Regions from separate parts of the Pelomonas candidula genome, predicted to be linked through region 1. Evidence: predicted binding sites of a transcription regulator. Region 1 holds the regulator's gene; each other region holds the start of a gene.
What was found. Region 1 encodes FNR, which switches genes on or off when oxygen is low (the NO sensors DNR and NnrR bind a similar motif). Its sites were predicted from a motif close to TTGATNNNNATCAA; they were not measured.
Positions count from the first base shown of each region.

Region 2: a site for FNR is predicted at 4,497-4,510, ahead of ACG04R_RS06285 (hemerythrin domain-containing protein). Genes of this name have one in related genera too.
Region 3: a site for FNR is predicted at 4,165-4,178, ahead of cyoA (ubiquinol oxidase subunit II). Genes of this name have one in related genera too.
Region 4: a site for FNR is predicted at 5,514-5,527, ahead of ACG04R_RS26975 (oleate hydratase). Genes of this name have one in related genera too.

Region 1 covers NZ_JBIGIC010000008.1:203,777-211,232, forward strand. The annotation lists gene ccoP (cytochrome-c oxidase, cbb3-type subunit III) at 1-99, shown strand, start outside; gene ccoG (cytochrome c oxidase accessory protein CcoG) at 103-1,542, shown strand; gene ACG04R_RS17230 (hypothetical protein) at 1,559-1,825, shown strand; gene ACG04R_RS17235 (hypothetical protein) at 1,822-2,115, shown strand; gene ACG04R_RS17240 (NAD(P)/FAD-dependent oxidoreductase) at 2,078-3,421, opposite strand; gene fnr (fumarate/nitrate reduction transcriptional regulator Fnr) at 3,469-4,203, opposite strand; gene hemN (oxygen-independent coproporphyrinogen III oxidase) at 4,358-5,749, shown strand; gene ACG04R_RS17255 (urease accessory protein UreH domain-containing protein) at 5,749-6,375, shown strand; gene icd (NADP-dependent isocitrate dehydrogenase) at 6,450-7,456, shown strand, end outside.
Region 2 covers NZ_JBIGIC010000003.1:27,156-34,611, reverse strand. The annotation lists gene gap (type I glyceraldehyde-3-phosphate dehydrogenase) at 39-1,037, opposite strand; gene ACG04R_RS06295 (hypothetical protein) at 1,114-2,139, opposite strand; gene tkt (transketolase) at 2,414-4,399, opposite strand; gene ACG04R_RS06285 (hemerythrin domain-containing protein) at 4,545-5,147, shown strand; gene ACG04R_RS06280 (diguanylate cyclase) at 5,144-7,456, opposite strand, start outside.
Region 3 covers NZ_JBIGIC010000013.1:92,560-100,015, reverse strand. The annotation lists gene purL (phosphoribosylformylglycinamidine synthase) at 1-2,022, shown strand, start outside; gene ACG04R_RS22690 (glutathione S-transferase family protein) at 2,019-2,702, opposite strand; gene ACG04R_RS22685 (MFS transporter) at 2,789-4,120, opposite strand; gene cyoA (ubiquinol oxidase subunit II) at 4,235-5,308, shown strand; gene cyoB (cytochrome o ubiquinol oxidase subunit I) at 5,318-7,354, shown strand; gene cyoC (cytochrome o ubiquinol oxidase subunit III) at 7,370-7,456, shown strand, end outside.
Region 4 covers NZ_JBIGIC010000021.1:62,382-69,837, reverse strand. The annotation lists gene ACG04R_RS26995 (EVE domain-containing protein) at 1-411, opposite strand, end outside; gene ACG04R_RS26990 (tetratricopeptide repeat protein) at 594-2,405, shown strand; gene ACG04R_RS26985 (GNAT family N-acetyltransferase) at 2,402-2,857, opposite strand; gene ACG04R_RS26980 (alpha/beta hydrolase) at 3,012-3,836, shown strand; gene ACG04R_RS26975 (oleate hydratase) at 3,853-5,442, opposite strand; gene ACG04R_RS26970 (DUF4405 domain-containing protein) at 5,626-6,156, shown strand; gene ACG04R_RS26965 (LysE family translocator) at 6,170-6,796, opposite strand; gene ACG04R_RS26960 (hypothetical protein) at 6,962-7,177, shown strand; gene ACG04R_RS26955 (crotonase/enoyl-CoA hydratase family protein) at 7,201-7,456, opposite strand, start outside.

The DNA.
Region 1 (7,456 bases):
GCACACGGCGAGCGGCTGACGCCCGAGCAGATCCGTGTGCTCGCTGCGTACGTCTGGAGCCTGTCGCAGTCTCAAAGCGTGACCGCCGCGAATCCCTGACCCATGCCTTCTCCCGCTGCACCCGGCCCGGCAGGCGGCGACGCCGTCCAGGTCATCCGCCTCTACCGCTCGGAAGACAAGATCCACCCCCGGGCGGTGGACGGCTTCTATGCCCGCTGGCGCTGGGCCTTCGTCGCGCTGACGCAGATCGTGTTCTACGGCCTGCCCTGGCTGAACTGGGGCGAGCGGCAGGCCGTGCTGTTCGACCTGGGCGCGCGGCGCTTCTACGTCTTCGGCCTGGTGCTTTACCCGCAGGACTTCGTGTACCTCACGGCCCTGCTGATGATCTCGGCCTTCGGCCTGTTCCTGTTCACTGCGGTGGCGGGCCGGTTGTGGTGCGGTTATGCGTGTCCGCAGACCGTCTACACCGAGATGTTCATGCGCATCGAGCACTGGTTCGAGGGCGATCGCAACGCGCGGCTGAAGCTGGAGAAGTCGCCGTGGAACTTCAACAAGCTGTGGCGCAAGACGGCCAAGCAGGTGGCCTGGATCGCCTTGGGTCTGTGGACGGGCTTCACCTTCGTTGGCTACTTCACGCCCATCCACGTGCTTGGCGGCGAAGTGCTTGCGTTGGGGCTGGGGCCTTGGGAGAGCTTCTGGGTGCTGTTCTACGGCTTTGCCACCTACGGCAATGCCGGCTACATGCGCGAACAGGTCTGCAAGTACATGTGCCCCTACGCGCGCTTCCAGAGCGCGATGTTCGACCGTGACACCCTCATCGTCAGCTACGACCCGGCCCGGGGCGAGCCGCGCGGCAAGAACGCGCTGCGCAAGAAGGGCGAGGCGCGTAGCGCTGAGGTGGGCGACTGCATCGACTGCGGCCTGTGCGTGCAGGTCTGCCCCACGGGCATCGACATCCGTGACGGCCTGCAGTACGAGTGCATCGGCTGTGCGGCCTGCATCGACGTCTGCAACGGCGTCATGGACAAGATGGGCACGCCGCAAGGGCTCATCCGCTACGACACCGAGAACGGTCTCGAGCAGCGCCTGACCCGCGCGCAGCGCTGGCGCCGCGTGCTGCGGCCTCGGGTGCTGGTCTACAGCACAGTGCTGCTGGTCATCTGCTCGGCGCTGCTCTGGAATATCGCCTCGCGGCACAGCTTCCGCGTGGACGTGGTGCGTGACCGGGCGTCGCTCGCGCGGCTCGTGGAGGACGGCTGGATCGAGAATGTCTACCGTCTTCAGATCATGAACGCCACCGAGGCGCCGCAGCGCTACCGTATCGACGCCGATGGCTTGCCGGGCCTGAAGCTGAGCCAGGCCACCGTCGTCGAGATCGGACCGGCCGAAGCCCGCTGGGTGGCGGTGAGCCTGCGGATGCCACCCGAGGCGGCACAGCAGCTCAAGCCAGGCGCCCATCCCATGCATTGGCGCATCAGCCGCGAAGGCGATGGCTCCGGCGAGGCTGTCGTCGAGAAGTCCACCTTCGTGCTGCCGCGCTGACCTTCAGGAGACACACATGACCGTTGCAACGACACCCGTACCCGCCTGGCGGGAACCCATGGTCTGGCTCGTCATCGGGGGGCCCGCCACCGTCGTTGTGGCCAGCTTCTTCACACTGGCGCTGGCCATCATTCATCCCGATCCACCGCTGGATCTGCACGCCGCGTCGCCCAAGGCGGCCGAGGATGCCGAGCCGGCCGACCTGCGTGCCAAGGCCGGCGACATGCCGGCGCTGACGGCCCGCAACCATGCGGCGACCGGTGTACCGGGAGCCTCGCGGTGACAGGCGCTCCCGGCCCCTCGCGCGTCGCACGGTTCGCGATGGCGGTGGCCTGGTCGTCCTTCCTGTCGGCAGGGGTGCTGGAAGCGCTGGTGTTCGCCGTCGTCGACCCGGCGGACCTGCGCTGGTTCGGTGGCGCGCAGGTGGACTTGTCCACGCAGGCGGTCTACACCGTCAGCTTCCTCATCTTCTGGGGTGTCATCGCGTTGGGCGCCAGCCTCGCGCTGCTGTTGGTGACGCTGCCGCCCGAGGACGTCAAGCCTGCGCGTCGCTCGCCGGGCTGGCCTCGCTGAGCTGGGCGGAGCCCGCGTTCGCGACGACCCGCGCACCGCGGTCATAGGTCCAGTAGGCCCAGGCCCAGTCCAGCAGCACGACGAAGCGGTTGCGGTAGCCGATCAGGAAGTAGACGTGGGCGAACAGCCAGAACAGCCACGCGAAATAGCCTGAGAAACGCAGCGGTCCGGCCGGCGAGCCCAGGTCCACGACGGCGCTGTTGCGGCCGATGGTGGCGAGGTTGCCGTAGTCTGCGTAGCGGAAGGCCTGCGTGGCTTCGCCGCGCACGCGTCGCAGGATGTTGGCTGCGGCGCAGCGGCCCATCTGCTTCGCACCGGGTGACACGCCTGGCACCGGCCGCGGCTGCTTGCCCGGCGCGTGGCTTTGCGCGGCGGCCAGGTCGCCGATGACCTGGATGGCCGGGTTGCCCTTCAGGCTGAGGTCGGGCTCGACGACGACGCGGCCCGCGCGGTCCAGCGTGCAACCGGTGGCCTCGGCCAGTGCGCGGCCCAGCGGCGATGCCGCCACACCGGCCGCCCAGACGATGCAGCGGCTCAGCAATCGCTCCGAACCGGCGCTGGTCGCGACGTCCAGCCCCTCGGCGTCGATGCCGGTCACGCGCGCCCCCAGCTTCACCTCGACGCCCAGCGCCGTCAGCTGCTCGCGGGCGCGTTCGCTCAGGCTCTCGGGCATGGCGGCCAGCACGCGCGGGCCGCCCTCGACGAGCAGCACACGCGCCTGGCGCGGGTCGATGCGGCGGAACTCGCCCGGCAGCGTGTGGCGCGCGATCTCGGCGAAGGTGCCCGCCAGCTCCACGCCGGTGGGCCCGGCGCCGACGACGACGAACTGCAGCAGCGCGGCGCGCCGGGCCGGATCGTCTTCGCGCTCGGCAGCCTCGAAAGCCATCAGTACGCGGCGGCGGATCTCGAACGCGTCGGCCAGCGTCTTCAGCCCCGGCGCGAACGGGGCCCAGTCGTCGCGGCCGAAGTAGCTGTGCGTGGCGCCGGCGGCGACGATGAGGTGGTCCCAGCGCAGCAGCGCGCCGTCCCTCAGCGTGGCGGTCTTGCCCTGCGCGTCGATGGCGACGACCTCGCCCAGCAGCGTCGTCACGTTGCGCTGGCGGCGGAACAGATGCCGGATCGGCGCCGCGATGGACGGAGCCGACAGGCCCGCCGTCGCCACCTGGTACAGCAACGGCTGGAACAGGTGGTGGTTGGTCTTGTCGACGACCGTGACGTCGACATCGGCACCGCTCAACGCGCGGGCCGCCTCCAGGCCGCCAAAGCCGCAGCCGATGATGAGGATGTGGGGACGCATGGAGCCCATCCTACTCGCGCTTTTGTGCGCTGCAGCATGGGCGCCGGAGAGTCCCGTCAGCAGCGGCTGTTGTTGACGAGCGCCTGCAGGCCGGCCTGGTCGAGGATGCGCAGCTGGCGCTGCTTGACCTCCATCAGCCCGTCTTCCTGGAACTTGGAGAACGTGCGGCTGACGGTCTCGAGCTTGAGGCCGAGGTAGCTGCCGATCTCCTCGCGCGTCATGCGCAGCACGAGGCTGGAGGCCGAGAAGCCGCGTGCCTGCAGTCGTTGCGTCAGGTTCAGCAGGAAGGCGGCGAGCCGTTCTTCGGCCCGCATATTGCCCAGCAGCAGCATGACGCCATGGTCGCGCACGATCTCGCGGCTCATGATCTTGTGGAAGGAGTGCTGCAGCACGGTGAACTCGCGCGACAGGTCTTCCAATTGCGAGTAGGGGATCACGCAGACCGACGAGTCCTCCAGAGCGACGGCGTCGCAGTGGTGGTGGTCGCTGCTGATGCCGTCCAGCCCCAGCAGCTCGCCGGCCATCTGGAAGCCGGTGACCTGGTCGCGGCCGTCTTCGCTGTTCACGCAGGTCTTGAAGAAGCCGGTGCGCACGGCGTACAGCGCCTCGAAGCGCTCGCCGTTGCGGAACAGGTGCTCGCCGCGCGAGACGGTGCGGCGCTTGGCGACGAGGGCGTCGAGCTGGCCCAGTTCGGTGGAGTTCAGTCCCACTGGCAGGCACAGCTCGCGCAAGTTGCAACTGGCGCAGGCGACCTTGAGCGGCTCGATGGCGGCGGGAGAGTGCGTCGGCATGTCTGGGCGGGGCGACATGCGTGTGACGGGCGTCAGGGTCGTCAGCATGGCGTTATTGGGTTGGATCAACTGGTTCACATTCTTGGTCGGGTCGTGCGCTGCGGGCTTGACGCCGATCAAGGCCGGCCCGCGTCGCCCTGGGCAAAGTGCAGCCATGACTGCTGTAACCGCCCGCCCCCCCGAACTCGAGATCGCCGACCTCCTGCGCCGTCACGACGTGGCCGGGCCGCGCTACACCTCCTATCCGACGGCCGATCGCTTCGTCGAAGCCCATCAGGCCGACCAGCATCTGCAGGCGCTGCGCCAGCGTGGCACGGCGCAGCCGTTGTCGGTCTACGTGCACATCCCGTTCTGCGAGCAGCTCTGCTACTACTGTGCCTGCAACAAGATCATCACCAAGCACCACGAACGCGCCGCGCCCTACCTGGCCGCGCTGGAAGTGGAGATGGATCTCGTCGCCGAGGCTCTGGGCGGCGCGGCGCCGGTGTCGCAACTGCACCTGGGCGGCGGCTCGCCCACCTTCCTGTCCGACGACGAGTTGAGCGTGCTGATGGACGGGCTGCGCCGGCGCTTCAAGCTGCTGCCCGGCGCCGAGCTGTCCATCGAGGTGGACCCGCGCACGGTGGACCTGAATCGGCTCGCGCACCTGCGCCTGCTGGGCTTCAACCGCTTGTCCTTCGGCGTGCAGGACTTCGATGCCGCCGTGCAGAAGGCCGTGCACCGCGTGCAGCCCATCGAGCAGGTCGCCGCGCTGATGCAGACTGCCCGCGAACTGGGCTTCTCGTCGACCAACGTGGACCTCATCTACGGCCTGCCGCTGCAGACGCCCGAGAGCTTCGCCCGCACGATCGCGCAGGTGGCCGAGCTGCGGCCCGACCGCATCGCGATGTACGCCTACGCCCACCTGCCGCAGCGCTTCAAGCCGCAGCGCCGCATCGCGGCCGAGCTGCTGCCGCCGGCCGGCGACAAGCTGGCCATGCTGTCGGGCGCCATCAGCGCGCTGCTGGGCGAGGGCTACACCTACATCGGCATGGACCACTTCGCGCTGCCCGACGACCCGCTGGCCGTCGCCAAGCGGCAGGGCCTGCTGCACCGCGGCTTCCAGGGCTACTCGACGCAGCCGGACTGCGACCTCGTGGGCCTGGGCGTGTCCGCCATCAGCCGGGTGGGCGCCACCTACGCGCAGAACGCCAAGACGCTGCCGGAGTACGAGGACGCGCTGAAGCTGCGCCAGTTGCCCGTGCAGCGCGGCCTCGCACTGACGCGCGACGACCTGCTGCGCCGCGCCGTCATCATGGCGCTGATGTGCCAGGGTCGCGTCGAGTACGAGTCCATTGCGGCCTCCTATCTCGTCGACGTGCCGACCTACTTCGCGCCCGAACTGGCGCGGCTGGAACAGCTGGTGGGGCAGGGCCTCGTCGCGCTGGAACCGGACGCCATCCAGGTCACGCCGCTGGGCTGGTATTTCGTGCGCGCCGTCGCGCTGGTGTTCGACCGCTACCTGCAGGCCGACGCGAGCCGCGAGCGGTTCTCGAAGATCATCTGATGTCTCTGGACGCCGCGCTGATCGCGTCGGCCACGCTGATGGGCCTGGCGGGCACGCCGCACTGCGCGGCGATGTGCAGCGCGCCTTGTGCGCTGGCCGGTGGCCCGCGGCCAGCGAGGCTGCTGGTCGGCAGGGTGCTGGGCTACACGGCCGGTGGCGCCGTGGCGGCGGCATCGGCCGAAGCGCTGGCGCGGGCGTCGCAGAGCGTCGTGCTGCTGCAGCCGGCCTGGGCGCTGGTGCAGGCCGCGATGCTGCTGCTGGGCCTGACGCTGCTGGCCCGTGGCCGCGTGCCGGCCTGGCTGGGCGCCGTGAACTGGCGGCCCAAGCCGCGCCATGCCTTCGCCACCGGCGTTGCCTGGGTGGCGATGCCCTGCGGGTTGCTGCACGCGGCGCTGCTGCTGGCGGGGCTGTCGGGCTCGGTCATGAGTGGCGCGGCGGCAATGGCGGGTTTCGCGCTGGCCAGCACGCCGGGCCTCGTCATCGCGCCGCTGTGGCGGGCGCGGCTGCTCAAGCGCGGCGCGGGCGGCGAGGTGCTGGCGCTGCGCCTGGCCGGCTTCGCGCTGGCGGCGGGTGCGGCCTGGGGCCTCGCGCATGGCGTGTGGGAGCGCCTGCTGCAGGCCTGCTGAGCGCCGCCGACTGCCACTGGCGGGCCATAAACTCGCCGCATCTTTTTTCTCGCATCGCTGCGAAAGCCCACGCCATGTCCCCACGCATCCAGGTGCCCGAAGGCGGCCAGAAGATCACCGTCAACGGCGACTTCTCGCTGAACGTGCCGCACAACCCCATCATTCCGTACATCGAGGGGGACGGCGTCGGCCTGGACGTCACGCCGGTCATGCTGAAGGTCGTGGACGCCGCGGTCGCCAAGGCCTATGGTGGCGCGAGCCAGATCCACTGGATGGAGGTCTACGCCGGCGAGAAGAGCACGCGTGTCTACGGTCCGGACGTGTGGCTGCCTGCCGAGACGGTGCAGGCCGTCAAGGACTGCATCGTCTCCATCAAGGGCCCGCTGACGACACCGGTCGGCGGCGGTATCCGCTCGCTGAACGTGACGCTGCGCCAGGAGCTGGACCTCTACGTCTGCCTGCGCCCCGTGCAGTACTTCAACGGCGTGCCCAGCCCCGTGAAGGAGCCGCACAAGGTCGACATGGTCATCTTCCGCGAGAACTCGGAGGACATCTACGCCGGCATCGAGTACGAGGCCGGCAGCGACAAGGCCAAGAAGCTGATCGCCTTCCTGCGCGACGAACTCGGCGCCAAGAAGCTGCGCTTCCCCGAGACCTCCGCGCTGGGCATCAAGCCCGTATCGCAGGAAGGCACGGCGCGCCTCGTGCGCAAGGCCATCCAGTACGCCATCGACCATGACAAGCCGTCGGTCACGCTGGTGCACAAGGGCAACATCATGAAGTTCACGGAAGGTGCCTTCCGTGACTGGGGTTATGCGGTGGCGCAGCAGGAGTTCGGCGCCCAGCCCATCGATGGCGGCCCGTGGTGCCGCCTGACCAACCCGAAGACCGGCAAGACCATCACGATCAAGGACGTCATCGCCGACGCCTTCCTGCAGCAGATCATCCTGCGCCCGGCCGAGTACAGCGTCATCGCGACGCTGAACCTGAACGGCGACTACATCTCCGACGCGCTGGCGGCTCAGGTGGGCGGCATCGGCATCGCGCCGGGCGCCAACATGAGCGACACCGTCGCGATGTT
Region 2 (7,456 bases), on a different contig from region 1:
GGCGCCGGTGGCGCCCCTTTTTGCTTGGCAGACGTTGATCAGCCGGCCACAACGCGGACCATTTCCAGGACCTTGTTCGAGTAGCCCCATTCGTTGTCGTACCAGGACACGAGCTTGATGAAGGTGCCGTCCAGCGCGATGCCGGCGTCGGCGTCGAAGATGGAGGTGCGCGGGTCACCACGGAAGTCGGTCGCGACGACCTTGTCTTCCGTGTAGCCCAGCACGCCCTTCAGCGCGCCTTCGCTCTGGGCCTTGAACTCGGCGCAGATCTCTTCGTAGCTGGCGTCCTTCAGCAGCTCGACGGTCAGGTCGACGACCGACACGTCGCTGGTGGGCACGCGGAAGCTCATGCCGGTCAGCTTCTTGTTCAGCTCGGGGATGACCTTGCCGACGGCCTTGGCGGCACCGGTGCTGCTGGGGATGATGTTCTCCAGGATGCCGCGGCCGCCGCGCCAGTCCTTATTGCTCGGGCCGTCCACGGTCTTCTGCGTCGCGGTGGCGGCGTGCACGGTGGTCATCAGGCCGCGCTTGATGCCCCACTTGTCGTTCAGCACCTTGGCCAGCGGAGCCAGGCAGTTGGTCGTGCACGACGCGTTGGAGATGATGGCTTCGCCGGCGTACTTGGTGTGGTTCACGCCGTAGACGAACATCGGCGTCTCGTCCTTGCTGGGTGCCGAGAAGATGACCTTCTTCGCGCCCGCGGCCAGGTGCTTCTCGCCGCCGGCCTTGTCCAGGAAGATGCCGGTGGATTCGATGACGATGTCGGCGCCGGCCTCGGCCCACTTCAGTTCCGTCGGGTCCTTGATGGCGGTCAGGCGGATGGACTTGCCGTTCACGACCAGCGTGTTGCCTTCGACGGCCACGTCACCCTCGAACTTGCCGTGCACGCTGTCGTACTTGAGCATGTAGGCCAGGTAGTCGGGCTCCAGCAGGTCGTTGATCGCGACGACCTCGATGTCCTTGAAGTTCGCGACAGCGGCACGGAACACCATGCGTCCGATGCGGCCGAAGCCATTGATGCCGATCTTGATGGTCATGGGAGAGTCTCCAGAGGAAAGGAAAGAGGTTCGCGCGGGGCCGCCGATTCTCAGCGATCCGTGGGCGGGTGGGGTTTCAGGTCGATTTCAACGGCGGCTGGTTCAGGCGCAGACGGCCGCAGGGTACGTTGATGACGAGGTCGCTGCCGAGCAGGTTCTGGAAGCGATCAGGCTGCAAGGCCAGTTCCAGCCCACGCAGCCAATCCAGGAAGGCAGCGCGGTTCAGATTGTGTTCGCCGATCTCTCCGACGCTGTTGTCCCAGGCCGGCTTGCCCAGTGTCCAGGCCACCTTGAAGGGGCAGTCCATCGTGTTGAAGTCGAAGTCGGCCTGGAGTTGTTGTGCGCCCTTCACACCACCGAGGAACTGCCTGAGCGGGAATTCGCGGCCGAAGTGCGTCGCTGCGTCGCGGCCGCTGAATTTGAAATGCTGCTCGACCTCGAATGGCTCTGCGCCAGCCGGCAGGCAGGGTAGCCGGTAGTCCTTCAGGTAGGCCAAAAGGTCGACGCGACCTGCCTTGGGCAGTGTCGAATACAGCAGCCTGACGTCGGGTGCAGCCTCGGCACTCCTAAACACCAGTCTGACCAGCACGTTGATCGATTCGCCGGGATCGCTTTCCAGAAAGTAGATCCGCTCCGGGCGCTTCACGCACTGGCGCAACGCAGCCGCGTGCGCGGCCACCTGCGGGTCTTGCGTCGCGGTCAGGCTCCAATGCACCGGGCCGAGACCGTGTGCGTCGAACAGGAACTCCTGCACCGCCAGCACTGGGGCTTCGCCGGTCGGCAGACAGGGCAGGCGGTACAGGCGGGCAAAGGCCTGGAGGCGTCGGACCATGTCTTCCGGCGCGTCGCCGCGCACGACTGCCACCTCAGGCTCGGCGTCGGGCGCCGTGAAGCGCAGCGACAGTCGGACCGTGGCGCGGTTCTCGCGCTGGATCTCGTCGGCGGAGAACTGGGGCGGTTGGCCCGGTGTCGTCAGGCAGGCCAGCAGCGCCTTGGAGCGCACGTCGGGTGCAGGCGACAGATCCTGTGCGTGCACCGGCGCCAGTTGCCACAGCAGTACCGCTGCCAGTGCAGCGCGGCGCAGCAGATTTATCAGTCGCAAGTCTTGTCTCCCCGGACGCGTCGACGCGCGCAGAAACCGCAGCGTAGCGGAACGCGGCGCCGCAGACCTTGACGGTTGCTCAAGCGGGTCTTGACGAGACCGGGGCGCCCCGCGCCGGCCGTGTCACGTCAGCTCATGGTATCCAGGCCTGAGTTGACCGGGCTGGCCCGCGCGCCAATGACGCACAGGCCCAGCGCTCATGGCGTGAGCAATCGGCACCGGTCAAACGCTCGGATCGTGATGACCCTGTCGGTTCTTGGCGCCGCTTGGCGGCTTACTTCTTCTTCAGCACCGCCTTCACAGTCGCCGCCACGTTCTCGGGCGTGAAGCCGAAGTGCTTGAACAGCACCGGCGCCGGGGCCGATTCGCCGAAGGTGTCGATGCCGACGACGGCGTCCACGCCGTACTTCCACCAGAAGTCGCTGACGCCCATCTCCACCGCCACGCGCGGCAGGCCCTTGGGCAGCACGGTCTTCTTGTAGTCCTTGTCCTGACGGTCGAAGACGCTGGTGGACGGCATGGAGACCACGCGCACCTTCACGCCTTCGTCGGCCAGCAGCTTCTGCGCGGCCATGGCCAGCTGCACTTCGGAGCCGGTGGCGATGATGACGGCCTTGGCCTTGCCCTTGGCCGGTTCACTCAGCACGTAGGCGCCCTTGGCGATCTCGTCGACGTTGGTCTTGGGCGAGTAGGCCAGGTTCTGGCGGCTCAGCGCCAGCAGGCTGGGGCGCTGCGCGTTGCCCAGGGCCATCGTCCAGGCGACGACGGTCTCGGTCGTGTCGGCCGGGCGCCAGACGTCCAGGCCGGGGATCAGGCGCAGGCTGGCGACATGCTCGATGGACTGGTGCGTCGGGCCGTCTTCACCCAGGCCGATGGAGTCGTGCGTCATCACGTGGATGACGCGCGTCTTCATCAGTGCGGCCATGCGGATGGCGTTGCGGCTGTAGTCGCTGAAGGTCAGGAAGGTGCCACCGTACGGGATGAAGCCGCCGTGCAGCGCGATGCCGTTCATGATCGCGGCCATGCCGAACTCGCGCACGCCGTAGTTGATGTGGCGGCCATTGTTGGGCGTGCCAGCGGCGTCGAAGCGCAGGTTGGGCGTGCTGCTCGTGTTGGTCAGGTTGGAGCCGGTCAGGTCGGCGCTGCCGCCCAGCATCTCGGGCAGCTTGGCCGTGAAGGCTTCCAGCGCGATCTGGCTGGCCTTGCGGCTGGCGACGGTCTGCGCCTCGGCGTGGGCCTTGACGACGGCGTCGACGGCGATCTGCGCGAAGTCGGTGGGCAGCACGCCGGCCATGCGGCGCTGGAATTCGGCGGCCAGCTCGGGGTGGGCTTCGGCGTAGGCGTCGAAGCGCTGGTCCCAGGCGCTCTCGGCCTGATCGCCGGCAGACTTGTGATCCCACGCGGCGTAGACCTCGGCCGGGATGGCGAAGGGTTCATGCGTCCAGCCCAGCGCCTCGCGGGTCAGCTTGATCTCTTCGGCACCCAGCGGCTCGCCGTGGGCCTTGCTGGTGTTGGCGCGGTTGGGCGAGCCCTTGCCGATGTGGGTCTTGGCGATGATCAGCGTCGGCTTGTCGGCGCTCTTCTTGGCCTTGCCGATGGCATCGTCGACGGCGTCCACGTCATGGCCGTCCACCGGGCCGATGACGTTCCAGCCGTAGGCCTGGAAGCGCTTGGCCGTGTCGTCGGCGAACCAGGGCGCGACCTGGCCGTCGATGGAGATGCCGTTGTCGTCGTAGATGGCGATCAGCTTGTTCAGCTTCCACGCGCCGGCCAGTGCGGCGGCCTCGTGCGAGATGCCTTCCATCAGGCAGCCGTCGCCCAGGAACACGTAGGTGTGGTGGTCGACGATCTGGTGGCCATCGCGGTTGAAGTCGCGCGCCAGCAGCTTCTCGGCCAGTGCCAGGCCGACGGCGTTGGTCACGCCCTGGCCCAGCGGGCCCGTCGTCGTCTCGACGCCGGCGGTGATGCCCACTTCCGGGTGGCCGGGCGTCTTGCTGTGCATCTGGCGGAAGTTGCGCAGCTCCTCGATGGGCAGGTCGTAGCCCGTCAGGTGCAGCAGCGCGTAGATCAGCATGGAGCCGTGGCCGTTGGACAGCACGAAGCGGTCGCGGTCGGCCCAGTGCGGGTTGGCCGGGTTGTGCTTGAGGTGGCGCGCCCACAGCGCCACGCCGATGTCGGCCATGCCCATCGGGGCGCCGGGGTGGCCGGAGTTGGCCGCCTGCACCGCGTCCATCGCGAGGGCGCGGATCGCGTTGGCCATGAGGGTGGGGGAGGCGGTCGATGCGTCAGTCATGGCCGGAGCTTTCTTGGGCTGAAGGGGCAAAACGCGCGATTTTACGGGGGTGACTTTCGGCCGCTTGATCCAGCGCAAGGTCCGGTCGTGGTCGAGGCGCGACGCTCGCGGCATGTTCCCGTCGCCCATGCCCCTGGCCGTGCGTGTCATCCGCGCCGAGCACGATGCCCTCGCGGCCATGCTGCGCACGGTGCCGCTGCTGCTGGAGGCGCAGCGCCGCGCTGACACGCCACCGGACTTCGGCGCGCTGCGGGCGATGCTGTTCTACGTCGACGAATTTCCCGAACGCTTGCATCACAAAAAGGAAAGCGAGTTGCTGTTCCCCAAGCTGCGCGCGCTGGCGCCGGCGCTGCGCGACACGCTGGACGACCTGGAGGCCGACCACGCCCAGGGCGAGCGCGCCATCCGCGAGTTGCAGCACAGCCTGCTGGCCTGGGAGCAGATGGGCGAGGCGCGGCGCGACAAGTTCGAGCAGCAGATCCGCGTCTACGCGGCGCGCTACCTGCGCCACATGAAGCGCGAGGAGACCGAGATCCTGCCACGCGCGGCCGAGGTGTTCAGCCCCGACGACTGGGTGGAGCTGGACGAGGCCTTCGGCAGCCACCAGGACCCGCTCGCGCCGCGGCCGGGCCAGACGGTGGACGCCGCCTACGCGCCACTGCGCGAGCGCATCCTGGCGGCGCTGCCGGCACCGTTCGGCTGGGGCCCTAGCTAGCGAGCGCTCCTGAGCACGCGCAGCCGCTCGCTGGCCAGCCATTCGACGGGCGGGCGGCCCATCAGGTCGCGCAGCGCGTCGGCGTCCAGTCCGGCGTCGGCGCTGACCACGCCCACCCACCGATCACGGCCACTGCGCTTGGCCTCGTAGAGCGCGCCGTCGGCCACGTCGATGAGGGTGCCCCAGTCCAGCGCCTGCGGGTGGGCCGGGGCCAGCGGGAAGCAGGCGAAGCCGATCGAGCAGCTGCGCGTCAGCCGCTGGCCGTCGGGCAGCTCGAAGGGGCGGCCGGACACCGCGCGGCGCATGCGCTCGGCCAGGTCGGCGGCGTGCTCTCGCGAGCCGTCGCGGGCGACGACGAGGAACTCCTCGCCGCCCCAGCGCACGACGTGGTCGCTGTCGCGGCAGACCTCGCGCAGCCGCTCGCGCATCTGCACCAGCACGGCGTCGCCGGCCGAGTGGCCGTGCCGGTCGTTGACGAGCTTGAAGTGGTCCACGTCCACCAGCATGAAGATCAGGTCGCCGTTGTCCGACGGTGCGCTGCCCGCGGCATGGCGGCGCAGCGCGACGGCGATGTCGGCGTCGATGTGCTGCGTCAGGTAGCGGCGGTTGTGCAGGCCGGTCAGCGGGTCGCTGAGGCTGGACTCCTTCAGCGCCGCGGACAGCGCCTCGAGCTCGGCCGTGCGCTCCTGCACGCGCCGCGCCAGCTCGGCCTGGCGCCGCTCCAGCGCGCGCGTACGCCACTGCACGAGGCTGTAGATGCCCAACCCGGCCAGCAGCCCGCCCAGCGTGCGTGCCCACCAGGTCTGCCACCAGGCCGGCTGCACCTCGACGTCGATCAGCAGCGGCTGGTCGGTCCAGTCGCCCAGGCGGTTGCTGCCCTGCACCTGCAGCGAATAGTGGCCGGGTGCCAGATTGGCGTAGTTGGCCACGCGCAGCTCGGCGCCGGTGGAGATCCAGTCCTCGTCGTAGCCCTGCAGCCGGTAGCGGTAGAGGTTCTGCGCCGGCGCGCTGTAGTCCAGCGCGGCGAACTCCACCGAGAACGCGCGCTGCCGGGCCGTCAGCGTCAGGCCGTCACGCAGCAGGCCGGCGGGCTGGCGGCGGCTGTCGATGCGCAGCTCGGTCGCGACGATGGGCGGCTGGAAGTCCCAGCGGTGGAAATGCGAGGGCTCGACCACCAGCAGCCCGGTGCTGCCGCCGAACAGCATGCGGCCATCGGCCAGCTGGCCATAGGCGCGGAACCAGCCGGTGCCGATGTCGACGCCGTCGATCTTGCCGAACTCGGTGTACGTCCGGGTGGCGGGGTCGAACATGCCGCGGTGTGTCCAGATGCGGCCCTGGGCATCGGCCAGCAGGTTGGCGCCGAAGCTGCGGTCCTGCGCGCCGCGCGGCAGCGCCACGCGCTCGAAGTCCGCGCCCGGCGGGCGGCGGAACAGGCCGGCGCTGGTGTCTACCCACATCACGCCGCGCGGGTCGACCAGCAGGCCCAGCACGCCCTCCTGCGGCAGGCCGGCGCCGGCCGGGCGCAGGGCGCCGTCGACGAGCTGGAAGAGGCCCGCCTCGGCGCCCACCCACAGGTGGCCGTCGGCGGTTTCGACCAGCGCGTTGACGTTGCCACCCAGGCGCTTGCCACCGGCCAGTGGCAGGCGGTCCAGCTCGGTCGCGCCGGGCGCCAGCCGGTGCACGCCATCGGCCGTGCCCACCCACAGCGTGCCGTCGCGGCCGGCCAGCAGCCGGCGCACGCGGGCCTGGCCGGTGGAGCGGACCTCGCGCAGGTGGTGCTGGGTGTCGAAGCGGAACAGCTGGCCGCTTTCCGTACCGGCCCAGACGCTGCCGTCGCCGGCCTGGGCCAGTGCGGCGACGAGGCCGCTGAAGCGGGTGTCCGGCCGGATCGCGCCGGTCAGGTGCAGCTGCGGGTCCAGCACAGCGATGCCGCGCTCCAGCGTGCCGAGCCAGATCTCGCCGCTGGCCAGCTGCAGCACGCTGCGCACGTCGGTGTCGGCCAGCGGGCTGGCGGGGTCATCGTCCTGGCGGCGTACCCACAGGGCATGGTTCTCGGGGTCGTAGCGCTGCAGGCCGCCGCCGTAGCCGCCTACCCACAGCGTGCCGGCACGGTCGCGCAGCAGCGCGTGGAAGTCGGTGCCGCCCAGCGTCCAGGGGCGGCGCTGGTTGCGCTTGAGCAGCTGCAACAGGCGGCCGTCGGTGGCGCGCAGTTCCACGCCGGTGACGCGGCCCACCCAGACCTCGCCGTCGCCCACGCTCAGCAGGCTCAGCACCGGCGACGGCCGCGTGCCTTCGCCCGCCTCCAGCGC
Region 3 (7,456 bases), on a different contig from region 1:
TTCGACGTGCTGCGCCACCCGACGGTCGCCAACAAGCGCTTCCTCGTCACCATCGGCGACCGCACCGTGGGCGGCCTCAACCACCGCGACCAGATGGTCGGCCCCTGGCAGGTGCCAGTGGCGGACTGCGCCGTCACGCTGGCCGACTTCAAGGGCTTTGCCGGCGAGGCGATGAGCATGGGCGAGCGCACGCCGCTGGCGTCCATCGACGCGCCCGCCTCGGGCCGCATGGCGGTGGCCGAGGCCATCACCAACCTGCTGGCCGCCCCCATCGAGCTGCCGCGCGTGAAGCTCAGCGCCAACTGGATGGCCGCATGCGGCGAAGCGGGCGAAGACGCCGCGCTGTTCGACACCGTGAAGGCAGTCGGCATGGAGCTGTGCCCGGTGCTGGGCGTGTCCATCCCGGTGGGCAAGGATTCGTTGTCGATGCGCACGAAGTGGGATGACAAGCAGGTCACCGCGCCGGTGTCGCTGATCGTCACCGCCTTCGCCAGCATTGCCGACGTGCGCGGCACGCTGACGCCCGAGTGGCAGCGTGAGGACTCGGCGCTCATCCTGATCGACCTGGGCCAGGGCAAGCACCGCATGGCCGGCTCCATCCTGGCGCAGACGCTGAACCAGTTCGGCAGCGACGTGCCTGACCTGGACGACCCGCAGTTGCTGGTCTCGCTGGTCAACGCCGTCAACGAACTGCGCGCCGCGGGCAAGCTGCTGGCCTACCACGACCGCTCCGACGGCGGCCTGTGGGCGGCGGCCTGCGAAATGGCCTTCGCCGGCCAGACCGGCCTGAGCCTGAACATCGACATGCTGGTGACCGAAGGCGACGGCATCAGCGACAGCCGTGCCGACACGGGTGACTCGAAGAACTGGGCTGCCCAGGTCAGCGGCCGCCGCGATGAGCTGACGCTGCGCGCGCTGTTCGCCGAGGAACTGGGAGCACTGATCCAGGTCCGTGCGGCCGACCGCGATGCGGTCATGCAGGTGCTGCGTGCGCACGGCCTGTCCAAGCATTCGCATGTCGTCGCCAAGCCCAACGCGGCGCGGCAGATGGAAGTCTGGCGCGATGCGAAGAAAGTCTTCGCGGCCGACCTGACGGCGCTGCAGCAGACCTGGGATGAGGTGAGCTGGCGCATCGCCCGGTTGCGTGACAACCCGGCTGGCGCCGACGCCGAGCACGCCGCCGCCGGCAAGGCCGACGACCCCGGCATGCACGTGCACCTGACGTTCACGCCGGAAGCCCCCTTCATCAGCACCGGCGCCAAGCCCAAGGTCGCCATCCTGCGCGAGCAGGGCGTCAACTCGCACGTCGAGATGGCCTACGCGATGTCGCTGGGCGGCTTCGACAGCTTCGACGTGCACATGAGCGACCTGCAACGCGGCGACGTGAAGCTCGACGGCTTCGCAGCGTTCGTGGCCTGCGGCGGCTTCAGCTACGGCGACACGCTGGGCGCAGGCGAAGGCTGGGCGCGCAGCATCATGTTCAACCCGGTGCTGACCGAGCAGTTCCGCGCCTTCTTCTCGCGCTCCGACACGCTCGCCTTGGGCGTGTGCAACGGCTGCCAGATGCTGGCCGCGCTCGCGCCCATCATCCCGGGCGCCAACGCCTGGCCGCGCTTCACACGCAACCAGAGCGAGCAGTACGAGGCCCGCCTGGCCCTGGTCGAGGTGCTGGATTCGCCCAGCGTCTTCTTCAAGGACATGGCTGGCACGCGGGCGCCGATCGCCGTCGCGCACGGCGAGGGTTTTGCGAACTTCGCGCGCCAGGGCGATCCGTCCAAGGTCATCGCCGCGATGCGCTTCGTCGACAACCACGGCCAGGCCACCGAGGCCTACCCGTTCAACCCGAACGGCAGCCCGGGCGGCCTGACCTCCGTGACGACGGCCGATGGCCGCTTCACGGCGCTGATGCCCCACCCGGAGCGCGTGTTCCGCAATGTGCAGATGAGCTGGACCTCGGGCGACCGCGCGCAGCACAGCCCGTGGCTGCGGATGTTCCAGAACGCGCGCAAGGCGCTGGGCTAAGGCGCGTCGCCGCTGAGGAAGCGCGCGGGCAGCGCGTGCCTCAGCGGGTAGTACTGAAAGACCGGCCGCGCCTCGACGATGCAGCGCCAGACCGATGGCCGGGCCAGCAGCCGCTCGAAGTAGGCGGCGAGCCGCGTGTGTTCCGGCCCGAACGGGCGCACGATGGCGGCGTAGAACAGCGCTGGCGCGGCGGCGCAGTCTGCAAGGCTGAAGTCTTCGCCTGCGGCCCAGGCGTGCTCGCCCATGCGGCTGTCGATGAGGTCGTAGGCCCTCCCCAGGCCGTCGACGCTGGCCTGCATGGCCTGCGGGTCGCGCTGAGCCTCCGGGCGCAGGATCTGGGCGATGTAGCGCTGCATCGGGTCCATCACGTAGAGGTCGAACAGGCGGTCCCACAGGCGCACGTCCAGCTGCGCGTCTAAGTCGTCGGGCAGCAGGCGCTGGCGGCCGGGGTGGCGGCGGTCCAGGTATTCGATCTGCAACGAGGTTTCCGGCACGACTCGGTTGCCGTCCACCAGCAACGGGATCTTGGCCGTGGGCCACAACGCGGCGTAGGCGGCGCGCGCAGCCGGGTCGCCGAGGTTGACGACCTGCGCTTCGAACGGCGTGCCGTTCTCGTACAGCGCGATCAGCAGCTTCCAGCAGTAGGAGGACAGCGGGTGGTAGTGCAGCGTCAGGCTCATGAGGGGGCTCGGCCGGGTTTTGATTGAAAAGGTGGCGGCGCAAAACAAAGGCGGGCCGCAGCCCGCCTTGGCTGGCATCCGCCGCGTCAGTCCTGGACGACGGCCGCCTCACGCAGCTTCTTGTTGACCCGCAGCGCCAGCAGCGTGCAGACCACCGCGGACAGCAGGTAGACGGTCAGCGATCCGAGCCCGAAGCGCGACGACAGGAACAGCGCGATGACCGGCGCGAAGGCGGCGCCCAGCAGCCAGGCCATGTCGGCCGTCAGCGCCGCGCCGGTGTAGCGGAAATGCGGCAGGAAGTTGGACGTCACCGAGCCGGCCGCCTGGCCGTAGGACAGGCCCAGCAGCACGAAGCCGATCAGCAGGAAAGCTGCATGGCCCGGCTTGCCGCCGCCCAGCATGAACGGCGCTGCCAGCGCGAACACGCCGATGGCCAGGGCCAGCGTGCCGAGGAAGCTGCGGCGGCCGATCTTGTCGGCGATGAGGCCGGACATCGGCATGGCCGCGGCGGCGAAGGCGGCGCCCAGCAGCTCCATCTTCATGAAGTCGTCGATGCCCTGTGGGTCCGACAGTGCGACCCAGGACAGCGGGAACACCGTGACGAGGTGGAAGAGGGCGTAGCTGGCCAGCGCGGCAAAGGCGCCGATGACGATGTGATGGCCTTGCGCCGGCAGCAGCTCGTGCAGGTGGGCAGGGTCGAGCTCATGCTCCTCCATGCGCTTCTCGTACTCGTGCGTGACGACCAGCCGCAGCCGGGCGAACAGCGCAACGACGTTGATCGCGAAGGCCGTGAAGAATGGGAAGCGCCAGCCCCAGGACAGGAAGTCCTTGTCGTCCAGGCTGCTGAAGACGTAGAGGAACACGCTGGAGGCGACGAAGAAGCCCAGCGGCGCGCCCAGCTGGCCCAGCATCGCGTACCAGCCGCGGCGGTCCGGCGGCGCGTTCAGCGCCAGCAGCGACGGCAAGCCGTCCCATGATCCGCCCAGCGCCAGGCCCTGGCCGATGCGGCACAGCGCCAGCAGCACGATGGCGGTGCTGCCCGCCGACGCGAAGCCCGGGAGCAGGCCCATGCCGACCGTGGAGCAACCGAGCAGGAAGAGGGCGGCGGTCAGCTTGGTCGAGCGGCCGAAGCGGCGCTGGATCTCCATGCCGATCAGCGTACCGACCGGTCGGACGACGAAAGCCAGCGCAAAGACCAGAAAGGCGTACAGCGTGCCGGTCAGGCGGTCGGCGGCGAACGGGAAGAAAACCTGAGGGAAAACCAGCACCGAGGCGATGCCGAAGACGAAGAAGTCGAAATATTCGGACGCTCGGCCGATGATCACGCCGACGGCGATGTCGCCGGGGGCGAGTTCCTCGTCGGTACGGGTCGTCAGCGGGCCGGACTGGGGAGTTTGGAAGGTACTGCTCAGGGCCATGATGGGCTTGTCTCCGTCTGTGACTAGGACAAAATGTCCAATCGTTGATTTGCCTCAATCAACTTACATTCCCGTCCCACGTGCAAGATCGTTAACCCTCGCGCGTTAGTCCGGATGTACCTCAAAAACACTCTCCTTACTCGCGTCCCGGTCTTGCTGTCCGGGCTTGCCTTGAGTGGCTGCAACGCCATCGTGATGAAGCCTCACGGCGACATCGCGCAGCAGCAGGCGAACCTCATCGTCACGTCGACGCTGCTGATGCTGCTGATCATCGTGCCGGTGATCGCGCTGACGCTGTTCTTTGCGTACCGTTACCGCCAGTCCAACACCGAGGCGACCTACTCGCCGGACTGGGACCACTCCACGCGCCTGGAACTGGTGATCTGGGGTGCGCCGCTGCTGATCATCATCGCGCTGGGCGCGATCACCTGGATCAGCACGCACAAGCTGGACCCGTTCCGACCGCTGGACCGCATCTCCGAGAGCAAGCCGCTGGCTGCCGACGTGAAGCCGCTGGAGGTCTACGCGGTCGCGATGGACTGGAAGTGGCTGTTCATCTACCCCGAGCAGGGGATCGCCCTCGTCAACGAACTGGCCGCGCCGGTGGATCGCCCGATCCACTTCCGCTTCACGTCCACGTCGGTGATGAACACCTTCTACGTGCCCGCGCTGGCCGGCATGATCTACGCGATGCCGGGCATGCAGACGCAACTGCACGCCGTCATCAACAAGGCGGGCGTCTACGACGGCCTGTCGGCCCAGTACAGCGGTGCCGGCTTCTCGGACATGCGCTTCAAGTTCCACGGCCTGACGGACGAGGAATTCGCCAAGTGGGTCGAGTCCAACAAGGCCGGCGGCAACACGCTGACGCGTGCCGACTACCTGAAGCTGGAGCAGCCCAGCACCAAGGAACCCATCCAGCGCTTCGCCAGTGTCGAGCCGGGCCTGTGGGGTGCCATCGTCGACCGCTGCGTCGACGGCAAGAAGATGTGCACGAGCACCATGATGGCCATTGACGCCGCCGGCGGGGCCGGCAAGGGCGGCGTGGCGGGCACGATGCGCACGGCCTGGCGCGATGCCGAAGGCACGAAGCGCGAGCGCACCGTCGTGGCTGCGCTGTGCACGCCGACCAATCCGCTGGGTCTGCCCGCCGAGGCCCAGACCGAGACCGCTGCGCCGAAGAACTGAGTCCGACCCATGTCCAATGCCATCGTTGCGCAGCATCAGGCTGCCGAACAGCTTCATCCCATCTTCGGCCGTCTCGGCCTGGATGCGCTGCCGCTGCACGAGCCCATCCTTGTGGGCACCTTCATCATGGTCGCGCTGGGCGGCCTGTTCGTGCTGGCCCTGCTGACCAAGTTCCGCCTCTGGGGCCCGCTGTGGCGTGACTGGATCACCAGCATCGACCACAAGAAGATCGGCATCATGTACATCGTGCTCGGTGTCGTGATGCTGCTGCGCGGCTTTGCCGACGCGCTGATGATGCGAGCCCACCAGGCACTGGCCTTCGGTGACAGTGCCGGCTTCCTGCCGCCGCACCACTACGACCAGGTGTTCACCGCCCACGGCGTCATCATGATCTTCTTCGTCGCGATGCCGTTCGTGACGGGCTTCATGAACTACGTCGTGCCGCTGCAGATCGGTGCGCGCGACGTGGCCTTCCCGTTCCTGAACAACTTCAGTTTCTGGATGACCGCTGGCGGCGCCGTGCTGGTCATGCTCTCGCTGTTCGTCGGCGAGTTCGCGAAGACTGGCTGGCTGGCCTATCCGCCAATGTCCGGCCTGCTGGCGAGCCCCGACGTGGGGGTGGACTACTACCTGTGGTCGCTGCAGATCGCGGGGGTGGGCACGACGCTGTCGGGCATCAACCTGATCGCGACCATCATCAAGATGCGCGCGCCCGGCATGACCATGATGAAGATGCCCGTCTTCACATGGACCTCGCTGTGCACCAACGTGCTGATCGTCGCCACCTTCCCGGTGCTGGCCGCCACGCTCGCGCTGCTGACGGCCGACCGCTATCTCGGCACCAACTTCTTCACGAACGACCTGGGCGGCAACGCCATGCTGTACGTGAACCTGATCTGGATCTGGGGCCACCCCGAGGTCTACATCCTGGTGCTGCCGGTGTTCGGCATCTTCTCGGAAGTCGTGTCCACGTTCAGCCGCAAGAAGCTGTTCGGCTACGCGTCCATGGTCTATGCCACGGTCGTCATCACGATCCTGTCCTACCTGGTCTGGCTGCACCACTTCTTCACGATGGGCTCGGGCGCCAGCGTGAACAGCTTCTTCGGCATCACGACGATGATCATCTCGATCCCGACGGGCGCCAAGATCTTCAACTGGCTGTTCACGATGTACCGTGGCCGCATCAAGTTCGAGGTGCCGATGCTGTGGACCGTGGGCTTCATGGTCACCTTCGTCATCGGTGGCATGACCGGCGTGCTGCTGGCCGTGCCGGCGGCGGACTTCGTGCTGCACAACAGCCTGTTCCTGATCGCCCACTTCCACAACGTCATCATCGGTGGCGTGGTGTTCGGCGTGTTCGCCGGCATCAACTACTGGTTCCCCAAGGCCTTCGGCTTCCGCCTGGACGCCTTCTGGGGCAAGGTCTCGTTCTGGTGCTGGTTCGTCGGCTTCTGGGTCGCGTTCACGCCGCTGTACGTGCTGGGCCTGATGGGCGTCACCCGTCGCGTCAACCACTTCGACGACATGACGCTGCAGCCTTACTTCGTCGTGGCCGCCCTCGGTGCCGGCATCATCGCCTGCGGCATCGGTGCCTTCCTGGTCCAGATCGCCGTCAGCATCTGGCGCCGCAAGGAACTGGCCGACACGACCGGTGACGTCTGGGGTGGCCGCACGCTGGAATGGTCCACGTCGTCGCCGCCGCCCGACTACAACTTCGCGTTCACGCCCATCGCCCATGAACTGGACGCCTGGCAGGACATGAAGCAGCGCGGCATCGAGCGTCCCCAGCAAGGCTTCGTCGCCATCCACATGCCCAAGAACACCGGTGCCGGCTTCGTCATCGGCATGCTGGCCACGGCCATGGGCTTCGCGCTGATCTGGCACATGTACATCCTGGCCGCGCTGGGCCTGGCGGCCACCGTCATCGCGTCCATCGTGCACACCTTCAACTACAACCGCGACTACCACATCCCGGCCGATGCGGTGACCCGCACCGAGGAAGAGCGCACGCGCGCCCTCGCTGCCGCTGCCGGTTCGGCGGCCTGACCGGGAGAACCTGACATGTCTGCAACTGTTGCCACCCACGTGAACGGTGCGCCGGTCTACTACGACCACGCTGGCGCGCACCACCCGCCCAGCAGCACGATG
Region 4 (7,456 bases), on a different contig from region 1:
CGTCCGGTCCTGCACGAACTCGAAGTGGTCGAGCAGCGGGGCGATGGGTGCCTCCTTGGCGGGCACGTAGGCCACGTCCTTGCGGAAGGGCACGAAGCCGTCGCCCATGTCGAATGCATAGGGATCGCCGAGTTGGACCAGGCCGATGGACACGAAGGCCTGCAACTTGTCGCTCCCGCCCATGGTGACGGTGGGCGCGTAGTACGCGACGCGGTCACCGGCCTTGACGCGCCGCAGCGGGGCGACCTTGCCGTGGCACACCTGCATGTAGCCGGCGTCGCGCTCCGCGCAGCCGCGCCGGGCGTGCGTGGCGCTGGCGACGGCGATCCAGTTGCCGCGCGGGGAGATCACGGCGGGTTGAGGCGGTTCGGCCCACAGGCTGGACTGCGCAACGGCGGGCAGGGCGGTCATGTGATGGCTCCCAGGAAGGACGGCGGGCAGAGATGATTGCGGGGCTCGGTGCCAGGCTTGTCAGCAGCCTTTCGCGGTTCAATGGGCGACAGCTCGGCGAAGCATGTCGGGCGGCGGGCAACGTGCATACGGTGCAAGATGCGGTCCGGCTCGAATCTGACATTGCCTCCAAAGGAATTTCCATGCGCTTCAGCCCCGCCACCAAGGCCATCGCTGCCGCCCTCTGCCTGCTGACGGCTGGCCACGTCGCGGCCCAGCAGCCCGCGCCGGCCAACCTGGAGCGCGTGACGGTGGCCGGCCGCAAGGGCGAGGTCTCGCCGTGGTTCCGGGCCGAGAGCCAGCGCTTCGTCGTGTATTCCGACGCCCGCGAGGAGGACGTTACCCAGCTGCTGGACAACCTGGAAAAGCTGGACCATGTGCTGCGCATCTACACGCAGCCCGCGGACGAGGGTGGGCAGCCGGAGCCCAAGCTGACGCTGTACTACGCCAGCCGGTTGTCGGCGCTGCGCGAGGTGGACGGCAGCGGGCCGGCCAACGCGGTGGGGCTGTACAGCAGCTGCGCATCGGGCGTGCAGGGATTCAACGTGCTGCTGGAGCGCATCCCGAGCCTGCGCGACGAGCAGCTCGACAAGAGCAAGCTGGACGACACGCTGTCCTACGTGTTCGAGGCCTACACGCGGCACTTCCTGTACCGCCACACGGACATCCGCACGCCGGCGTCCTTCATCGACGGCTTCGCGCAGTACTTCTCCAGCGTGCGCTTCTCGGCGCAGCAGATGGTGGTGGGCCGCACGCCGCCGGCGCTGGGGCAGTACCTGCACTTTCTGAGCGAGGGCCGCCGCTATGGCCTGGACTACGAGGACGTGCTGCAGAACAACATTGCCAACGCGAAGAGCTATGGCGGCGAGGCGGGCGTGCGGCTGGAGTTCGAGGCCAAGTCCTGGCTGCTGACGCACTACATGCTGTCGTCCGATGAGAACCGCAAGCGGCTGGGCCACTACCTCGCGGCCGTGGAGCGCGGCGCGTCGCCGACGGTGGCATTTGAGCGCGTGTTCGGCCTGAAGAAGGGCGACGCGGGCCAGGTGATGTGGCGCTACGGCCTGTCGAGCGTGAAGGCGCTGCGCGTGGCGATGCCGTCGCTGCCCGTGGCGCGGGTGAGCTTTCGCACGCTGCCGCAGGCGTCGGGTGAGTTCCTGCTTGCCGAGTCGGCACTGAAGAGCTGCCCGAGCCGGCCGGCCGGCGAGGCGCTGCTCAAGCAGGTGGCCGCGCTGGCGGCCCGGTTCCCGAACGACGAGCGTGCGCGCCTGACCTTGAGCCGGGCGCAGATCGACTGGGGCAATCCGCAGGATGCCGTGCCGGCGCTGAACGCCCTGGTGGCCGCCGACGAGGCGAATGCCGAGGCCTGGACGCTGCTGGGCATGGCCGGGCTGCGCCTGGCCGAGCGCAGCGAGGGCGACGCGAGGCGCGCCCATCTGCAGGCGGCCGTGGGCCAGCTGCAGCGTGCGCGTGCCTTGAGCCCGCAGTCGCCGGAAGCGGCGCTGGCGGTGTTCAAGGCCGAGGTGGCGGCCACGGAAGAGCCGGGCAGCGCGGCGCTGCAGGGCGTGATCTCGGCGTGGCAGGCGTCGCGCGAGGTCGATGCGCTGGCTCGCTCGGCCGCGCTGGCCTACGCCTACGAGGGCAACGCGGACGCCGCCTACCAGGCGCTGGGCGCGCTGGCCGGGAGCGCGGGCGCGGGCGACTCGCCGCAGGCCCAGTGGGCGCGGCAGTGGCAGGGCCGACTCAGCACGGGTGTCGCGCGCCGCGACATCCTGGCCGAGATGCGCCGCGACCCGGTGCCCGAGATGCCGTTCAAGGAATGGACCCTCGACAAGAAGAGCGCGATGCAGGCGGCGGAGCTGGCCGCCGGTCTGGAGGGGGCGCAGTCCTTCATGCAGCAGCAGGCGGAAAGCCAGCGCACGGAGGGCGCGCAGCTGCCCCAGCAGCCGCAGCGTTAGCCGCCGATCGCCTTCTGCATGAACACGCTGAGCGGGTCGTCCGCGTAGCCGCCGAAGGGCCCGCATCGCTCGAAGCCGAGCGCTGCGTACAAGCCCAGCGCTTCGGGCTGATAGGGCCCGGTCTCCAGCGTGAGCAGCCGGCAGCCGGCAGCGGCGGCCGCGGCTTCCAGCACCTGCAGCAGCCGCCGCGCGACGCCTTGGCCGCGGCTCGCGGGGCTGACGTACATGCGCTTGATTTCGCCATAGGTGTCGCCCAGCACGACGGCGCCGCAGCCAAGGGCGACCCTAGCGTCGTTGCGGGCGACGTAAAACAGCACGTTGTCCTGCTTCAGCGAGGTCAGGTCCAGCGCGTGCCGGCTCTCGGGCGGGTAGAGGCTGTCCTGGTAGGCGTCCAGCTCGGCGATAAGGGCGATGACGTCGGGCTGGTCGGGAGTCTCTCGGGCGATTTGCATGGGTGGCGGTGGCTGCGGGTGTCGGCGTGCATGCTAGGGGCGTTTGCCGGCGCGAGCCCGCGGGTTCGCCAACCCGTGCTTCTCGCCGTCACGCGGCGCCAGCCGTCGCCCCGGTCGTGCGTATGCTCGCGGCCGTCACAACCGAGAGAGCCCCATGTCCTTACGTCGGTGCCTGCTGCTGGGCCTGGCCTGCATGGCCTGCGCCTGCCGCGGCGTGGGCCCGTCGGCCGATGCCCGGCCGTCCGCTGTGCAGCCGCCGCCGTCCGCGGCGTCGGCACCTGCCTACGTTTACGCCGGCACGGTGGAGCGCAACAAATCGATCGCGTCCGGGTACACGGGCATCGCCTACCCCTTCCACGTCTACCTGCCGCAGGGCTATGCCACGTCGGGCAGGCGCTACCCGGTCATCTATGCGACCGACGGGCAGTGGTCTTTTCAGGCTTTCTCTCGGATGCTGGACCAGCGCCACAAGCAGACGATCCTCGTGAGCATCGAGCAGGGCGGCCCCGAGCCGGATCGCCGCGCCATCGACTACACCGCCGACGGTGCGCCGGCCTACAGCAGCTTCCTGAAGCAGGAACTGGTGCCACTGATCGAGGCCAGCTACCGCACGACGACGGCGCGTACGTTCGCGGGCACGTCCTACGGCGGTCTGCTCGGGGCCATCCTGTTGAGTCACGAGAGCTCGACGACGCCGTTCTTCGGCAACTACCTGCTGTTCGACGGCGCCTTCTGGGGCCTCACGCCGCAGAACCTCCGTGACGAGGACGCGCGCTTTGCGGCCAGCCGTCGCCTGCCGGTGCATCTGATCCTCAGCAGCGCCAGCGCGCCGGGCAACGTGCAGGACGTGGATGCCTACCAGGTGCGCTACCGGCGGCGGGGCTACGAAGGGCTGGTGATCGACCGCCGGGACTTCGGCGTTGCCCACGACCACGTTGCCAAGCCGTCGTTCGACTGGGCCATCGACCTGATCGAGTAGCGCGCCGTCGCCGTCGTCAGCTGAACGCCGCCGTCAGCGCCTCCAGGCCGACGTGCGGGTCGTGCAGGCCCTGATAGATCGGCGGGATCGGCTTGTCCACGCCGAACAGGCGGTAGACGGCGTGCATGGCGCAGTGCACGGAGTATTCGACGGTGTAGACCGTGTCGTCCGGCAGCTCGACGTGCTGGCCCAGGAAGGCGAAGTTGGCCGCGCCTTCGGGCAGCACGTGGGGGCGATCGGCCGGTTTGCGCGGTGCGAACATGGCCGAGCCGTAGGGGAGCATGACCGGCGTCACGTCGGTGCTGGCCAGCGCCACGGCGCGGATGTCGTCGAAGCCGAGGTGGTGCAGCAACTCGTCCAGCAGCTCTCGGCCACCGCACTGCGACATGGGCTTGTGCACGAAGTCGCCCGGTGCGTCGATGAAGAGGCCGTAGCCCCAGGCGGTGTAGGTGTCCGCCGGCATGCCGGGGAAGTGCGGCTGGTAGGGCACGACGAGGGACATCAGCCAGTTGGAGTCCGTCAACGTCATCAGCGCGCCGGTGCCGGGCTCGTTGCCGCTGAAGCCGATGAGCCGGTCCAGCAGCGTGCGGCCGTGCATGGTCAGCGTGAAGGACAGCCATTTGTTGTCGTCCACGTTGAAGAAGGTGTGCGGGCGGCCGAAGTCGTCGGCCTTGGGCGCCAGCGTCTCCCACAACGACCAGGCGCCGTCGCGGCGGTCGCGGATCAGCTCGGGCGCGTCGGTGTTGCTGCCGTAGGTGGCGTCGGCGGTGATGGAGCCCAGCGTGATGAAGCAGGCGTCGCCCGGCGCGATGTCGATGGCCTGCGCGCCCTGGGCCGTCTGCACGTGCAGCCGCGTGGCGCGGCGGGCGGCGGGGTCGCGCTGGTCGAAGTCGACGTCGGTGACGCGGTGGCCGAAGCGCACGTCCACGCCCTGGGCCGTCAGCCAGCGCTGCAGCGGCACGGCGATGGAGTCGTACTGGTTGTAGGGCGTGCGGCGCACGCCGGCCAGCGTGTGCATGCGGGGGAACTCCTGCAGGAAGCGCAGGAAGTAGCGCCGCAGCTCGATGGCGCTGTGCCAGTCCTGGAAGGCGAAAGTGGTGCGCCACATCTGCCAGAAGTTGCTCTGGAAGAAGTGCGGCGAGAACAGCTCGTCGATGCGCCGCGCGCCCAGCAGCGACTCGGGCGTGGCGAGCAGGCGCGTCAGCTCGGCGCGGTCGCGGCCATCGAGACCGTAGTGGCGCGCATCGACGATGCGCGGGCCCCGGGCGATGAGCCGGGCGTGAGCCTCGGTGCGCACCTGTTCGTTGAAGGCGACGATCTCCTGCCGCACCGACAGGCCCGGCTTCTCCAGCGAGGGAATGCCGTCCAGCAGGTTCCACAGGCACTGGTAGACCTCCTCGCAGAGCATGCGCCCGCCGCGGGTCACGTAGCCGGGCTGGGTGGGCGAGGCACTGCCGTCCAGGCAGCCGCCGGCGATGCCGAGTTCTTCGAGGATGTGGATGCGGGCGCCGGGCATGCCGGCGTCGCGGATGAGGAAGGTGGCCGCTGCCATCGAGGCGATGCCGCCACCGACGAGCCAGACGTCGGCGTTCTTGGGGTCGAGCATGGGGAGGAGGGCGGCGCTGGCCGCTCGGAAGAGGTGTTGCCTGACTCTAGGCAGCGGCCACCCGGCAGGCTCTGATCCCGGTCAACTTGCTGCGTGTTGAGGGGGCGGCGAGTACAGCAACGTGGCGTTCACCGGGCGCAGGGATGATGCGCAGGTTCTTGTCCTTCCATTGCTCCCATCCTGATGACGACTCCTTCCGTTTCCCGCCACTGGGCCACGCCGCTGGTCATGGCCTGCTTCACCCTGATGGCCGCCACCGGCGTGATGCTGTTCTTCCACTGGCAATCGCCGTTGCAGAAGGACATTCACACCTGGCTGGGCTGGGGCCTGGTGGCCGCCGTGATGTTGCACGTGCTGTCCAACCTGGCGGCGTTCAAGCGGCACTTCACCGGCCATCGCCGCGCGCTGGCGTTGCTGCTGGTGGCGGTGGCCGTGTTCGCGGCCACCGCCTTCGTGCGCCCGGCCGACGGCGGCAAGGGCGGCTCGATGGCCGCCGTCGCGGTGCAGGCGCTGGCGCGCGCACCGTTGCGCGCGGTGGCCGAAGTCTTCGGCCTGTCGGTCGGCGAAGCGCGCGAGGCGTTGGCCGGCGCCGGCCTCACGCTCGCGGACGACAACGCCAGCCTCGATGCCGCGGCGCAGGGCAACCGCGACCAGGTCAACAAGGGCTTGAAGGCGCTCGCCGCCGCCGCGTCGCGCAAGGCTGCGTCGCGTTGAGCGGCGCCGGCTTTCAGCGTGCCGCGATCATGCGCACGCCCAGGCCGATGAACACCGTGCCGGCCAGGCGGTCCAGCCAGCGGCCCACGCCGGGCCGGCGGTTCAGCCAGGCGCCGACGCTGCCGGAGAAATAGCCCAGCAGCCCGAACAGCAGCACGGCCTGAGCCGTGAAGAGCAGCCCCAGCAGCCCCAGCTGCCACGCCACCTCGCCCTGCGACGCGACGACGAACTGCGGCAGGAAGGACAGGAAGAACAGCACCACCTTGGGGTTGATGGCGTTGGCGATCAGCCCCTTCACGAACAGCTGGCGCAGCGGCGTGGTATCCGTCGCCTCGCCACCCACGCGCACCGCGCCGGCATGCCGCCAGGCCTGCACGCCCATCCAGACGAGGTAGGCGCCACCGGCCACCTTCAGCAGCGTGAACGCGACCGGCGACGCCGCCACCAGCGCACTCACGCCGACGACTGCCAGCAGCGTGTGGCTCAGGCAGCCCAGCGCGCAGCCGAGGCCGAACGCGATGCCTGCCCGCCGGCCGCGGGACATGCCCATGCTCAGCACCATCAGGTTGTCCGGCCCGGGCGTGGCGGTCAGCACCAGCGCGGTGGCGAGGAAGGCGAGGGTCTGGGTGAGTGTCAGCATGGCAGGCACGTGGAAAGTTCAACGGGAGCGATGGCGGAAGGAGCCGAACCAGCCGGCTGTGTCAGCGCGGGCGCTGATACAGGGCGGCTGAACGCAGTGCCAGCTGTGCCTTGGCGCCGGTGGGAGCGAAATCTATCGTGAGCCAACGCATCACGAAAGAGTCCCATGCTTCGCACCGCCACTCGTACCCCGACCGTCGATGTCCCGGACCTGCTCCGGCGCGCCGGTGCCTGGCTGCGGCGGACCTGGCATCAGCCACATGTGGACGACGACGAGCGCTTCCTCCGCGAAGCGCGGGACATCGCCGACCTGGAGCGGCGGCTGCAACAGTTGGAGCGAGGCCCCACGCCGCGCTTCGGCCCGCTGCCGCCGGGGCTCTGATCGGCCGGCCGGGCCGCCAGGGTTCAGTCGCGGAAGGTCGCGGTGCCCTTGCCGGCCATCATGGCCTTCTGCAGGTCCTCGCTCATCAGCATCGCCGCGTTCCAGGTCGCGATGTGGTTGAGGCCGTCGGCCACCGAATGGTCGCGCGCGTAGTTGAGCTGTTCCTTGGTGCCGCGGATGGACAGCGGCGACTTGGCGGCAATGGTCGCGGCGATCTCGCGCACGCCGGCCTGCAATGCCTCGCGGCTGTCAAACACGCGGTTGACCAGGCCGATCTCG